2 regions of the Stenotrophomonas sp. YJH_SMC_53 genome follow, and region 2 is predicted to be linked to the other one. Evidence: riboswitches for the same ligand, from Rfam matches in the RefSeq annotation. Region 2 holds a riboswitch; the other holds the start of a gene.
The links. A riboswitch is a leader RNA that binds a small molecule or an ion and turns the genes downstream of it on or off. The one in region 2 is predicted to bind cobalamin.
Positions count from the first base shown of each region.

Region 1: another riboswitch for cobalamin. It lies ahead of btuB (TonB-dependent vitamin B12 receptor); the one in region 2 lies ahead of AC5P7X_RS18875 (epoxyqueuosine reductase QueH).

Region 1 covers NZ_JCAFTF010000005.1:46,290-53,862, forward strand. The annotation lists gene AC5P7X_RS09405 (class I SAM-dependent methyltransferase) at 1-262, shown strand, start outside; gene gph (phosphoglycolate phosphatase) at 327-995, shown strand; gene btuB (TonB-dependent vitamin B12 receptor) at 1,087-2,928, opposite strand; cobalamin riboswitch at 3,045-3,267, opposite strand; gene AC5P7X_RS09420 (histidine phosphatase family protein) at 3,411-3,989, shown strand; gene AC5P7X_RS09425 (TfoX/Sxy family protein) at 4,081-4,443, opposite strand; gene AC5P7X_RS09430 (GAF domain-containing protein) at 4,440-4,922, opposite strand; gene bioD (dethiobiotin synthase) at 4,991-5,674, shown strand; gene AC5P7X_RS09440 (aminotransferase-like domain-containing protein) at 5,753-7,204, opposite strand; gene msrA (peptide-methionine (S)-S-oxide reductase MsrA) at 7,447-7,573, opposite strand, start outside.
Region 2 covers NZ_JCAFTF010000015.1:92,709-100,281, forward strand. The annotation lists gene AC5P7X_RS18855 (helix-turn-helix domain-containing protein) at 1-697, shown strand, start outside; gene AC5P7X_RS18860 (patatin-like phospholipase family protein) at 1,044-2,936, opposite strand; gene AC5P7X_RS18865 (bifunctional nicotinamide-nucleotide adenylyltransferase/Nudix hydroxylase) at 3,131-4,180, shown strand; gene AC5P7X_RS18870 (nicotinate phosphoribosyltransferase) at 4,246-5,655, shown strand; cobalamin riboswitch at 5,754-5,967, shown strand; gene AC5P7X_RS18875 (epoxyqueuosine reductase QueH) at 6,107-6,778, shown strand; gene pncA (bifunctional nicotinamidase/pyrazinamidase) at 6,834-7,460, shown strand.

The DNA.
Region 1 (7,573 bases), on a different contig from region 2:
GGATGCACAGGGTTTGATCCGGCCGCAGTACGCCATTCCCTATTCGGACCTGGAAGACCTGCCCGCCGCAGAGCGTGAGGCGAAACTCGCCCGCGGCGATGCGCTGACCTTTGGCCACAGCCTGACCGAACTGATCGGCGGTCAGCTGGATGCAGGCTTCGTGATTGATCGGTTCATGGAAGACTGGCAGCCGAAGCCGCGCTTCCTGATCGACCGTTACCTGCCCACCTTTCTGGCCACCCGCGCACGCAGGATCGGCTGAGGCCGATCCCGGGGAAAAAGCGCGGCGTACAATGGACGGCCCCACGTTGTACAGGCGTCGTCCCTTGTCGTATCCCTATCCGCTGGTCGTATTCGATCTCGATGGCACGCTGGTCGACAGCGCAGCTGACATCGCCGAAGCGCTGAACCGCACGCTGGAAGCCATCGGCATGGCACGGGTGCCGGAAGCCACCGTGCTCGGCTGGATCGGCGACGGTGTGCGCCGCCTGGTCGAACAGGCCGTGCACGCCGCCGGTCGTGAGGTCGACCTGGCCGAGGTCATGCCGGTGTTCATGGTGCACTACCGTGAATGCCTGCTGCGCAGCCCGCGCCTGTTCGATGGCGTGGCCGACGCACTGGCGCAGCTGCGCGCGCGCGCCGTGCCACTGGCGATCTGCACCAACAAGCCCGAAGCACTGGTGCCGCCGCTGCTGCAGCACCTGGGCATCGGTGATGCGTTCGCGCTGGTACTGGGCGGCGATTCACTGCCGCAGCGCAAGCCCAGCGGTGAGCCGCTGCGGCATATCGCTGCGCACTTCGGGCTGCCGGTCGATGCCTGCCTGATGGTGGGTGATTCGCTGACCGACTACCGCGCCGCCGAAGATGCGGGCATGCCGATCGCGCTGGTCCGCTACGGCTACCCGCGCGGTCTGGACCTGGCCACCGCGCATGCGGTGGCGGTGATCGATGACCTGCGTGAACTGCCGGGGTTGACCGCCGGCGTCCCGGTGTAGAGCCGAGCCCATGCTCGGCTGCTTTGCTGCCTGAGCCGAGCATGGACTCGGCTCTACAGAGAAAGCGCCGGGCAATGCCCGGCGCCTTCTTTCATTTCGGCTGGTAACGCACGCTCACCTGGTACTCACGACCGGGCTGGTTGAACCACGCCACGGTCTCGTATCGTCGGTCGAACACGTTGGCGGCACGCGCCAGCAGCGACCACGACGGCGTCAGCGCGTACTCGGCGCGCAGATCCAGCGTGCCGTAACCCGCCACCTTCACCGCGTTGGCGGCATCGTCATAGCGCTTGCCCGCTCCCTGAACCGTCAGGCCTGCGCGGAAGGCCCCGAAACGTCGATCGAGGTCCAGGCGCGCGGTCTGCTGTGCACGACGCGGCAGCCAGTTGTCGAACTGGGTGCTGCCGCCGGTGCGGTTGCGTGGGTCGGTGTAGCTCAGCTGGGCGTTGATGTCGAAGCCGGCCAGCAGCACGCCACCGGTCAGTTCGGCACCGCGGATGCGCGCCTTCTCCACCTGCTGCATCCTGAAGGTCGCCGCATCGTAGGTGATCAGATCATCGATGCGGGTTTCATAGACGTCCAGGCCCCAGTGCCAGCCCTGTCCCTGCTGCGAAACGCCCAGGTTGGTGCTCTTGGACTTCTCCGGGTTCAACGTCGGCACACCGCTCCACGGGTCGTACAGGTCGCTGAAGGTCGGCGCCTTGAACGCAGTGCCGTAACTGGCATTGACACGCAGGCCGTGGCCGAGCTCCATCGCCCAGCCGAGGCTGCCGGTGGCGTGGTTGCCGAACTGCTGGTTGTCGTCGTTGCGCGCGCTGGCCTGCAGCTGGTGGCGACCGAAGCGTCCCTGGTACTGCACGAACACGCCGGTGTTGCGGCGGCTGTCGACCCGATATCCGGCACTGCTGCCATCCAGGTTGTCTTCGCTCCAGTCCACGCCGGTGCTCAGCAGCTGGCCTTCGGCCAAGGCGAAGTCACCCTGCAGCGAGGCACTGTCGCGGTGGGTCTGAGCGCTGCCACGGGCATCGAAGTCACCGAAGTTGTCCGACTCGTTGTCACTGCGCCCGACATTGGCGGTGAACGCCAGGCGTTCGGACGGGGTGTAGCGCACCTTGCCGGCCAGCACCTGCTGGCGGGTTTCCGAATAGTTGTAGTAGCCGTCGTAATGGTTCTTTCCGTCGGCACGCAATGCACTGCCTTCCACGTTCCATTGGTCGTTGAAGGTGTAGCCACCGCGCAGGCTCTTGGACAGGTTGCGGTAGCCATCGCGGTCATGTTCGTCGGCAAAGCAGCCGGTGAACAGCGTTGCCGAGCCGCGGCAGGCATCGATGCCATCGGAATGCTGGTAGGCGATGTCGGCGCCGAACCAGCCGCGTTCGGTCCCGCCGCCGATCCCGCCGCTGGCTTCGCGCAGGCCGTTGCTGCCGCCACCGAGCAGGAAGTGCGGGGCGAAATCACCCTGGTTGCGGCGGGTGAAGATCTGGATCACGCCGCCAATGGCATCGGCGCCGTACAGGCTCGACTGCGGGCCACGCACGATTTCCACGCGCTCGATCTGCGCCAGCGGCAGGTCCTGGTACATCGCCAGGCCGAGGTCGGCACTGTTGATGCGCACGCCGTCGACCAGCACCACGGTGTGGCCCGAGTTGGTGCCGCGCAGGAACAGCGAGCTCTGCTTGCCGAGCCCGCCGGCATTGGTCAGGTTGATGCCGGCGCGGCCGCGCAGCAGTTCCTGCAGCGAGGTGGCCTGGCTGGATTCGATCTGCGCGCGGTCGATCACCTGGGCCGGCGCGATGCTGTCCTGCAGGGCGATCGGGGTGCGCGTGGCGGTGACCAGGATCTGGTCGAGCGCGGTGGTGTCATCGGCGGCCTGTGCCAGCGCGGGCAGGGCGGCCAGTACGGCCAGGGACAGCATTCGGGACTGCAGCTTCATGGGGGAACTCCAGGTGCCACGCACGCCCGCGTGGCGAAGGGGAGGAGCCGCGAAGGCAGGCACGCGCCGATGCCGCAGCGCACGCCACGGTCATCCAGCGCCATGCCCACCGCATCGCGACCTGAGGCTTCCGGGCCGGTCTCCGGGCTTGCCGCCGGGTGGCGCGAGGCCACCGTCCAGGCGCCTTCCCATGCCTGCGGCACAGTGGCGGTGTTGCCTGGAACTGACGTGCTTACCGTTGCGGGGGCAGCGCCGGCCTGGCGTGGAATCACGCGTCACCGGCTTCCCGTTTCAACCTGCCGGCCACGGCCGCAGGTCACCTGGAAGTGCGCGCAGTCTACGGCATCGCAGGCCGTCCCGTTGCGTCGCGCCTGCGCGGCTGCCTTTGCTGTGCCTTTAGAATGGTTGCTCGATCCCGTGGTGCCGTTACCGATGTCTGCCCGTTCTCCGTTGTACCTGCGTCGCCCGTCCGGGACGCACGCATGATCCTCGACCTGGTCCGCCATGCCGGCAACGGTCGCGATGAGTTCCTTGATGGCCGCAGCGATCCACCGCAGCTGGCCGGCCTGCCGCAGGAGCTGGTCGAGGCCTATGCCGAGCAACGCTGGGAGCGGGTGATCAGTTCACCGCGGTTGCGCGCCCTGCACACGGCGATGGCGCTGGCCACCCCACGCGGGCTGGACGTCGAAGCGGACGAGGAATGGGAAGAACTGGATTTCGGCGATTGGGACGGGCAGTCGCTGTTCGACCTGCCGGAAGATGCGCTGGCCGCCTTCCATGCCGATCCGCATGCGTTCCCGCCGCCGAACGGCGAGAGCTGGGGTCATTTCGAGCGGCGTATCGCGCGCGCGCTGGATCGCCTGCTCGATGATGATGATCCGGTGCCGACGCTGGTGGTCAGCCATGGTGGCCCGCTGCGCATGGTGTTGTCGCAGGTTTGCGGCCTGCCGATGTCGCTGTGCTGGGCCCTGCGCATCGACCACGGCACGCGCCTGCGGGTGTGGCTGGAGCGGGGCGAGGTCGGGCTGGTGGGCGAGCTGCTGGAACTGCAGCAGCCGTAGTCCATCGGTAGTGCCGGCCGCTGGCCGGCAGCCTCAGGAACGTTGCAAGGATCACGCAGCTGCCGGCCAGCGGCCGGCACTACCGGTGCAGTCAATCCTCGTCCGCGCGCTCGGTCACGCTGTCTTCCGCCTCATCGTCGGCATCGAAGCGCTGCTCATGCACCGGGCCCGACGCCGGGCCGGCCGCCTTCAGCGGATGCGCGGCGATGCGCGCTTCGTAGTCCTGCACCAGCGCTTCACGCTGCGGCTCGCTCAGCTCCTGCCAGTGGCAGTCCAGCAATGCGCCTTCCAGCGAGTACAGCAGGTTCAGGCTGGGCTTGAAGCCGGCCCGCTTGACCTTGACGAAGGCGCCAACTGCGCCGATCGCAACCAGGTCCTCGCGGCTGCGCAGCCCGACCTGGCGCAGCCACGCTGCACTCTTCGGGCCGATGTTGCGCAGCTTCGGTGCGCTCATCCCAGTGCCTCGACGAACACGCGGGCGATGGCTTCCAGGCCGGCCTGATCGTCGGCATCGAAGCGGCCGACCTTCGGGCTGTCGATATCGAACACGCCGATCAGTTCATCGCCGCGCAGCAGCGGCACCACCAGCTCCGAACGCGAGGCCGAATCGCAGGCGATGTGGCCGGGGAAGGCATCGACGTCGTCCACGCGCTGGGTCACGCGCTGGCTGGCGGCGGCACCGCACACGCCCTTGTCCAGCGGGATGCGCACGCAGGCCGGCAGGCCCTGGAACGGGCCGACCACCAGTTCCTTGCCGTCATACAGGTAGAAGCCCACCCAGTTCAGGTCGGGCAGGGCGTGATAGACCAGTGCGGAGAGGTTGGCCGCGTTGGCGATGCGGTCGGACTCGGCGTAGACCAGGCCACGGGCCTGTTCCAGCAGCTGGGCGTATTGTTCCGGCTTGCTGCCGGTGAGCGAGGCATTGGCGAACATGCCTGCAGTCTAGCAAGTGCACCGGGCCGGCGATAATGCGCGCACTGTTGCCCTGTTGGAGCCCATCGATGCCGTTGCCCGCTACGCTGCCGCCCGCCCTGTTCGTTACCGGCACCGACACCGAAATCGGCAAGACCGCGGCCAGCACGGCGCTGCTGCATGCACTGCGCCAGCGTGGCCTGCGCGCGGTGGGCATGAAGCCCGTGGCCAGCGGCAGCGAGGACCTGGGGCAGGGCCTGCGCAACGAGGACGCGCTGGCGCTGCAGGCGGCCAGCTGGCCGGTGCCTGACTATGCCGACCTGAATCCCTATGCGCTGCGGCAGCCGCTGGCACCGGAGCTGGCCGCTGCCGAGGACGGCGTGCAGGTGGCGCTGGCGCCGATCGTGGCCGCGTTCGAACGCCTGCGCGCGAAGGCCGATATCGTCGTGGTGGAGGGCGTGGGCGGTTGGCTGGCACCGGTCTCGGCCACGCTGGACCAGCTCGACCTGGTGCGTGCGCTGCAGCTGCCGGTGCTGCTGGTGGTGGGCATGCGGCTGGGCTGCGTCAACCACGCGCGGTTGACTGCGCAATCACTGCAGGCCAGCGGCGTGGACTGCCTGGGCTGGATCGGCAACCACATCGACCCGGCGATGCAGCGCCAGGACGAGAACATCGCCACGCTGCAGCAGCGCTTGCCGATGCCGTGCTGGGGACGGCTGCCGCATTTGCCGGGGGCGGATGGTCAGATCCTGAGTACACACCTGCTCGACTGACCTGCTTCCTGTAGAGCCGAGCCCATGCTCGGCTCAGCGTGGACCGTCAGCGAAGGGCAGCCGAGCGTAGGCTCGGCTCTACAGGAGCTGGCGCACTGCCAGCTCCCGCGCGATCGCACCCAGCCGTTCCACCGCACCGATGAAGCGCGCATCCAGGCTCTGGCAGCACGACAGCCGCAGGCAGTGGCGATAGCGCGCACCACGCGAATAGACCTGGCCGGGCATGAACACGATGTCCTCCTGCAGCGCTCGCTCGAACAGCTCTCGCGTGTCCACGCCCGGCAGTTCCAGCCACAGCAGGAATCCGCCCTGTGGTTCGGTGGCGCGGGTGCCTGCCGGGAAATGCTCGGCTACCAGCTGGCGCAGTCGTCCCACCTGTTCGCGGTACAGCCGGCGCATGCGATGCAAATGGTGCTCGTAGCTGCCTGCTTCCAGATACGCGGCCACCGCATCGCCGAGCAGCTGCGGCTCACCGCCGGTGGACTGGAACTTCAGCAGCGCGATGCGCTCTGCGAAGCGACCGCCATCCAGCCAGCCGATGCGGTAATCCGGCGCCAGTGTCTTTGAGAAGCCACCGACCACCATCACCCAGCCATCGCGATCAAAGGCTTTCAGCAACGGGGCCGGTGGCTCGCAGAACTGCAGCTCGGCGTACACCGCATCCTCGATCAGGGGCAGCTGCCGTGCGTTGACCAGCTCGGCCAAGCGTTGCTTGGCGGCGGTCGGCATGGTGCAGCCGAGCGGGTTGTGCACGGTCGGCATCACCACCAGTGCGGCCAGCGGCGTGTGCTCCAGCAGCGCATCCAGTGCACCTACATCCAGTCCGTGCTGCGGGTGGGTGGGTAACTCGATGGCCTGCAGGCCGAGGTTGGCCAGCAACGGATACAGGTTGAAGTAGGACGGCGCCTCGATGCCCACCGCATCACCGGGCTGGGTGACCGCGCGCAACGCCAGCTGCAGGGCTTCCATCGCACCATGGGTCAGCAGGAGTCGCTCGGCGTGGGTGTGCAGGCCCATGCGCGGACTGCGGCGCACGATCTGCGCCAGCAGCCGCGGTGAACCATTCGGGCGCGCGTAGGTCTCCACCGTCTGTTGGCCATGGCGCAGTACCTGCGCGGTGTGCTTGGCCAACTGCGCGCCGGGGTAGAACTGGCGACCACGCGGGCCGGCGAAGGCCAGGTCGACCACACCCGGGCGGCGCTGCGCTTCCAGCACGCGCGCCATCAGCACCTGCTGCAGCGGTGCGGTGGGTGCCGAGGGCGCATCGCGCAATGATCGTTCCGGCACCGACAGCCGCGGCGCCACCTCGAAGCCGGCCTTGGGCCGCGGAATGACCAGGCCGGCATCTTCCAGCTGGCGATAGGCGGCGATCACCGTGTTGAGGCTGAGCCTGCGCTGCGATGCCATCTGCCGCAGCGAGGGCAGGCGGCTGCCGACCGGAAGGCGACCGCCGTGGATGGCCTCGGCCAGTTCGTCGGAGAGCCGCTGGTAGCGTGGAGGGATCATCGTGGCCTGGTCATCTGTATCCATCGAACATCCCGCCATCTGGTTCTGTACCCATGATGATGGCGAGCCTAGCATGTCGTCGTCGGCCGGGCCTGATCGGGGCGTGGCCGGCGCATTCCAAGCGCACGGCGGGACCGCCGTGCGTCTTTTTTTGTGTGTAGAGCCGAGCCCGCGCTCGGCTGCTTTTCCGCCAACAGCAGCCGAGCGTGGGGTTGGCTCTACAGAAGCGCAGCGCCGAGCACCGATCAGCCCCAGGGCAAATGCCGTCAGCGCATCGGCACCAGCACCGCCTCGCGCCGGTACAGCGCCGGGAACTGCCTGGCCAGGGCCGCCAGCTTCGGTGCGTCGTAGTAGCGGATGTAGGCGGCCTGCGGGTAGTTGGTCATGTAGTTC
Region 2 (7,573 bases):
GGGCCAGCAGGCGTTCCAGATGGCCGCCGAACTGGGCCTGCACGGCTACCTGCCGCAGATCGATGCGGTGGTGGCGCGTGCCGGCTTCACCGATGACGCACGCATCGCGCAGGCACGGGTGGGTCTTTCAAACTACTTCGCCGGCGCGCTGGTCATGCCCTACATGCGCTTCCTGCGTGCGGCCGAGGCCAGCAGCTATGACATCGAACTGCTGGCGCACCAGTTCGGCGTCGGCTTCGAGGCGGTCTGCCACCGGCTGAGCACGCTGGCACGGCGCAGTGCGCCCGGCCTGCCGTTCTTCTTCATCCGCGTAGACCGTGCCGGCAATGTGTCCAAGCGCCATTCGGCCACCGACTTCCATTTCTCGCAGGTGGGCGGCTCGTGCCCGCTGTGGATCGTCTACGAGGCGTTCAACCAGCCCGGGCGCATCCTTACCCAGACCGCGCGCATGCCCGACGGGCGCCGCCATTTCTGGCTGGCGCGGCAGGTCAGCAGTGGCCCGGTGGGCCATGGCCAGCCGCGCAAGACCTTCGCGGTGGCGCTGGGCTGCGATCTACAGCATGCCGAACGCCTGGTGTATTCGCTGGGGCTGGATGTGCAGAGCCCAGGGAACTCGGTTTCGATCGGACCGGGTTGCCGGGTGTGCCCACGCGAGGACTGCATGCAGCGTGCGTTCGCGCAGTTACCGGGGCGATAGGGTTGGTTCGGCAGGGCTGCGCCCTGCACCTGCCGAAGCCGAAGCAACAGCAACAGCAAAAGCTGGCATTCCGTGGGATTGCGGGGCGGTGTCGGATTGCGGGGACGCCGTGAACCCGTCCCTGGGGGCTTGGCCGCGGCATCCATGCCGCGGACACCCCGCAATCCGACACCACCCCGCCTTCGACAGTTTCCTTCCATCTGTCGGAACGACGTATTGCTCTGGTAGGTGTCGACCTTGGTCGACACGGTAGATCCACGCCATGCGTGGATGCTCTTCGATGAATGTTCGAAATATTCGATTTCGATGGACGTTCATCCACGCATGGCGTGGTTCTACTACCGGGTCAGTAGATCGGCGTCACCTTCATCTGCGGCAGCGGGCGCGGTGCGCCGTCGGTCAGGTCCGGGCCAAGGTCTTCCCAGGTGCGGCCCTGCTCGACCATCTGCGCCCACAGCTGCTGCGAGCCGCGACGCTTGTCTTCCGAGCCCAGCTTGTACGACGGCGGTGCCGGCTCGCCACGGGCAACCATCGAGTACGCCGCGCGGTAGGCCAGCACCTGCTGCGCCGGGTCGTCGGTACGCGCCACTTCCAGCGTGTAGCGCTGGTAGGCCGAGGCCAGGTTTCGCCAGCGGATCCAGTAGTGGTTCCCGAACGAGAACGAACAGAAGCGCGCACCCGCCAGGCTGCCCTTGTCGGCGATGCGGGTCAGCACCTCCTGCGGCATGTCCAGGTTCATGCCGCCTTCGTCGCCCTGCAGGCTGACGTGCACGATGCGGTCACGGTAACCCGGCGCGCGCGCCTGCAGCAGGTCGCGCCAGTTCTGCATGGTCGCCACCACCGCGAACAGGAAGCGACCCAGCTCGGCCGCCGCCAACGGTCTGGCGATCGACTGGTAGGTCCGCTGCCAGCCGTGGCGGTTCTCGGTGGGCAGGAACACGGCATGTTCCAGCGCCTGGCGGCCATCACTACCGTGGCCCACGTCTTCGGCATGCTGCGGGTAGACCAGGTTGATGGCGAAGGTCGGCCAGCGCGGCAACGCGGCATCGAACAGATGGATCGGGAAGTTGCTGCTGATGCCGCCATCGGAGAACCAGCAGATGCGGAACGCGGTGATCACCGGGCCGCAGGTCTGCCCAGCGCTGGTCAGCCCTTCCATGCTGTCGGCCACGTTGTGTTCCTGGTCGGCGGCCGGTGCAGTGGGTTCGCAGCGGCGCTCGCGGCGCGAGGGCTCATGCAGCGGCACCGCGCTGATCAGCAACGGGAAACTCAGGCTCATGCGCGTGGCCACCAGCACCGGCAGCTTCGGGCCCTGCGGCAGGTGGTAGTACCGGCGCCCTTCCACCTCCAGCGGCGGGCCGGCCTGCGTCACCAGCCACTGCACCACGCTGGCGGGGAACAACTGCTCGAACTCCTCGCGCAGGAACCAGAACTGCGCGCCGCCCAGCGGCAGTGTGCGTGGTTCATTGTGCGACACGCAGGTGGTGATCATCTGCAGGCTGATCGCATGCGGGCTGTCCGGCTCGCCGGCATAGCGCGGCGCCTCGTGCAGGTCGGCAAAGGTCAGCGGTGCATCCAGCGGCTTGCCGGACAACTGCTGCAGGCATTCATGCAGCCACTCGGTCAATGCCGGTTTACGTGCATCGCGGCCGAGGCCACTGCACAGGCCCAGCAGGTTGCGCCGGGCCACACGCGCAACGCGCAACGCGGCTCCGGCCACGCCTGCACCGTAGGCGCACAGCAGCGACGGCAGCAGCGTTGCGGCCACGCCGCTCCAGCCACCGCCCCACCAGCCCAGGCCGACCAGCAGCGCCAGCGACACCAGCACTTCCAGCGGCGCGATCTCGAATACCGCCACCGCCAGGCACAGCAGCTTGTGCGGCAGGCCGGCATTGCCGGTCAGCACCACCAGCAGCCGATAGGCCGCGCGCGCGCCCCGCGCCGGTTGGAACAGGCTGTAGATGAACCCGCGCCGCGACAACTGCGCCGACACCGCCGACAGCCCGCCATAACCGGCATCACCGGGCAGGTGCTCGCCGGCCTGCATGCGGCGATCACCGCATGCCGCCGCAGCCGCTACCGCCGCAGCGATGGCGCCAGCGGAGGTGCCGCCGATGCTCTTGAACCGATACTCGCGTGCCAGCGCCAGTACCGCATTGGGGTACACGATGCCGCTGGTGATGCCGCCTTTCATGACCAGATCGCAGTACTTGTCCGCCACCGTCTTGCCCCCGAGCATGCCGTCCGCCGCGTGAATGCCAGTATGGCGCAGCGGCTTCTCAGGGCCTGAGAACACCACCGCAGTCCGGGCGGGAATCTGCGGCGTTCAGCAGATGGCAGGCCTGCAGGCTTGACCGGCCCCACCATCGGCGTAGCATCTGCAGCAAGCCAAGGGACAGACCCGCGGCTGCCACAACGACATGAGGGATTCTCATGGAATTCGACTATCTCGTCTTCATCGGGCGATTCGAGCCCTTCCACAACGGCCACGCCGCCGTTGCCCACCTGGCCCTGAGCCGGGCCCGCAAGCTGATCTTCCTGGTCGGCTCTGCCGATACCCCCCGCAGCCTCCGCAATCCCTGGACCGTGGCCGAACGCGCCGTGATGATCCAGGCAGCCCTCGATGGCCACACCGACCGCCTGCTGATCCGCCCGCTGCGCGACCACCTGTACAACGAAGCGCAGTGGATCGCCAACGTGCAGCGCCAGGTGGCCGAAGCCCTGCGCAACGACGGCGCCGCCGCCGATGCCAAGGTCGGCCTGATCGGCATGGACAAGGATGCCTCCAGCTACTACCTGAGGGAGTTCCCGCAATGGCCGCTGGTGGACGTGCAGCACACCGCCACCCTGTCGGCCACCGAGCTGCGGCGCTACCTGTTCGAAGCCGGCGACGTCGACTTCCACGGCGCGCTGCTGATGCTGCGTGGCAATGTGCCGGCGCCGGTGTACGACATGCTCGAAGCGTTCCGCAAAAGCGCGCCTGCGTATGCCCAGCTGGTGGCCGAGTACCGCTTCATCGAACAGTACAAGGCCGCCTGGAAGGATGCGCCCTACGCGCCCACCTTCGTCACCACCGATGCGGTGGTAGTGCATTCGGGCCACGTGCTGCTGGTACGGCGCCGTTCGGAGCCCGGCAAGGGCCTGTGGGCGCTGCCCGGCGGTTTCGTTGGCCAGGAGCAGAGCCTGCTGGACAGTTGCCTGCGCGAACTGCGCGAGGAAACCCGTCTGAAGATTCCGCTGCCGGTGCTGAAGGGTTCGCTGAAGGGCCAGCAGGTATTCGACCACCCCGACCGCAGCCAGCGCGGCCGCACCATCACCCACGGGTTCCACTTCGAATTCCCGGCCGGTGACCTGCCGCCGGTGCGCGGTGGCGACGACGCCGACAAGGCGCGCTGGATACCGGTGAGTGAGGCGTTGGACATGGGCCCGCAGCTGTTCGAGGACCACCTGCACATCCTGGAGTATTTCCTCGGCCGCGGCTGACCTGCCCGGCTCTCCCCACTGGCGGATAGACCGCTGGTGTCACTCGACGCGAAGGAGCTTCCGTCATGCACTACCTCGATAATCTTCTCCTCAACACCGACAGCTACAAGGCCAGCCATTGGCTGCAGTACCCGCCGGGTACCGATGCCACGTTCTTCTACGTCGAATCACGTGGCGGCCTGCACGATCGCACGGTGTTCTTCGGCCTGCAGGCGATCCTCAAGGACGCGCTGGCACGGCCGGTCACCCACGCTGACATCGACGACGCTGCTGCGGTATTCGCCGCCCATGGCGAGCCGTTCAACGAAGCCGGCTGGCGCGATATCGTCGACCGGCTCGGGGGCAACCTGCCAGTGCGCATCCGTGCCGTGCCCGAGGGCAGCGTGGTACCCACCCACCAGGCACTGATGACGATCGAGTCGACCGACCCGGCTGCATTCTGGGTGCCGTCGTACCTGGAAACGCTGCTGCTGCGCGTGTGGTACCCGGTCACCGTGGCCACCATCAGCTGGCATGCACGGCAGACCATTGCTGCGTTCCTGCAGCAGACCAGCGACGATCCGCAGGGGCAGCTGCCCTTCAAGCTGCACGACTTCGGCGCGCGCGGTGTATCGAGCCTGGAATCGGCTGCGCTCGGTGGTGCCGCACACCTGGTCAACTTCCTCGGCACCGACACCGTCTCGGCCCTGTGCCTGGCCCGCGCGCACTATCACGCGCCGATGGCCGGTTATTCGATTCCCGCCGCCGAGCACAGCACCATCACCAGCTGGGGCCGCGAGCGCGAAGTGGACGCCTACCGCAACATGCTGCGCCAGTTCGGCAAGCCGGGCGCGATCGTGGCAGTGGTGTCGGACAGCTATGACATCTACCGCGCGATCAGTGAACACTGGGGCACGACGCTGCGTGATGAAGTGATCGCTTCGGGCGCCACCCTGGTCATCCGCCCCGACTCGGGTGACCCGGTGGACGTGGTGGCCGAAAGCCTGCGCCGGCTGGATGAAGCATTCGGCCACACCCTCAACGGCAAGGGCTACCGCGTACTCAACCACGTGCGGGTGATCCAGGGCGATGGCATCAACCCGGATACGATCCGCGCCATCCTGCAGCGCATCACCGAAGACGGCTTCGCCGCCGACAACGTGGCCTTCGGCATGGGCGGCGCGCTGTTGCAGCGGCTGGACCGCGACACCCAGAAGTTCGCGCTGAAGTGCTCGGCAGCACGGGTCGAGGGTGAGTGGATCGACGTCTACAAGGACCCGGTCACCGATGCCGGCAAGACCAGCAAGCGTGGCCGCATGCGCCTGCTGCGGCGCCTGGATGACGGCAGCCTGCACACGGTGGCGTTGCCGTGTGATGGCGATGAGACGCTGCCGGACGGCTTCGAGGATGCGATGGTGACCGTGTGGGAGAACGGGCGCCTGCTGCACGACCAGCGCTTGGATGAGATCCGCGCGCGGGCTGCGGCGGGGCGTTGAGGCGCATCCCGACCGGGGTCGGATCCCGTTGCAGCGCAAAGGGCTCCGACCCCGGTGCCCCTTGACCCACGCCGGCAACGCGTCCACCGTGGGCACGCCGAAGGTATCCCTGCCGTGGCTGGATGGCGGCAGGGAGTTAAACGGGAATCCGGTGAAGGCGCTTCGTGCGCCCATTCCGGAGCTGCCCCGCAGCGGTGAATGGAAACGAATCCTGCCAACAGCACTGGGCTCGCGCCTGGGAAGCGGCAGGGAGTAGGTGGGCTGCGGCCCGTGTCCATCAGCCCGAATACCGGCCCCGGCCGGGGGACACGACCGTCCCCTGATTCGACCTGGACTCTCCGCGGGGAGGGTGCCGGGGCCATCGCCAGCCTGCACGTACAGGCGGCGTGGCCGCGCGCGTCCTGTTCACGGTAACCGGCCAGACCGCTCCCACGCCCTGACGCACGCCACGATGACCGAGTTCCAACGCCCCACCCTGACCCTGCCCGCCGATGGCAAGCGCCTGCTGCTGCATTCGTGCTGCGCGCCGTGCTCGGGCGAAGTGATGGAGGCGATCACCGCTTCCGGGATCGACTACGCGATCTTCTTCTACAACCCCAACATCCATCCGGTGAAGGAGTACGAGCTGCGCAAGCAGGAGAACATCCGCTTCGCCGAGCAGCACGGCATTCCGTTCATCGACTGCGACTACGACACCGACAACTGGTTCAGTCGTGCGCGTGGCATGGAGAACGAGCCCGAGCGCGGCATCCGCTGCACGATGTGCTTCGACATGCGTTTCGAACGCACCGCGCTGTACGCGCACGAGCACGGCTACGACACCATCAGTTCGTCGCTGGGCATCTCGCGCTGGAAGAACATGGCGCAGATCAACGACTGCGGCATCCGCGCGGCGTCGCGCTATGAAGGCCTGCAGTACTGGGACTACAACTGGCGCAAGGGCGGCGGTGCCAGCCGCATGATCGAGATCAGCAAGCGCGAGCAGTTCTACCAGCAGGAGTACTGCGGCTGCGTGTACTCGCTGCGCGATGCCAACCGCCATCGCCGTGAGAACGGCCGCGAGCGGATCAGGATCGGCCTGCTGTACTACGGGCAGGACGCTGAGGCGCCGCAGGGCGATTGACGTGCAGGCATGGGGCGGCCACGCTGGTCGCCCCTTCTGTTGTACCGGAACTGCCATGACCGCCCTGCCCGCCGATGTCGCTCTGCTGGTGATCGACCTGCAGCCGGACTTCATGCCCGGCGGTGCGCTGGCCTGCGACCAGGGCGATGCGCTGGTAACACCGATTGGCGATCTGTTGGCGCAGCGCCGCTACCGCACCGTGGTGGCGACCCAGGACTGGCACCCGGCCGACCACGCCTCGTTCGCCAGCCAGCACCCCGGCAAGCGACCGTTCGAAACCATCCTGCTGCACGCGCAGCCGCAGACCCTGTGGCCGGACCACTGCGTGCAGGGCAGCGCGGGTGCCGACCTGCACCCGGATGTGGACTGGACCGTGGCCGACCTGATCCTGCGCAAGGGCACGCGCCAACAGGTGGATTCGTACAGCGCCTTCCGCGAGAACCACGGCCCTGATGGCGAGCGCCCGGCCACCGGCCTGGCCGGCTGGCTGCATGAGCGCCGCATCCGCGAAGTGCATGTGTGCGGCCTGGCCCGCGACTACTGCGTGCTGTGGAGCGCGCAGGATGCGGTGAAGTCCGGCTTCCGGGTGAAGTTCCTGTGGGAGCTGACCCGGCCGGTGACCGAAGCCAACGACGCGATGGTGCGCGAAGCGCTGGGCAAGGCAGGGATCGCGATCGTCTGAGGCGTGACCGCCGGGCATGGCCCGGCGCTACCGCGCACGTCGCTTATGCCGCTTGCGCGCTCCTGCCCACAACAACACAATCGATTCATCCAGCCCCCTAACTACGCCCCCCT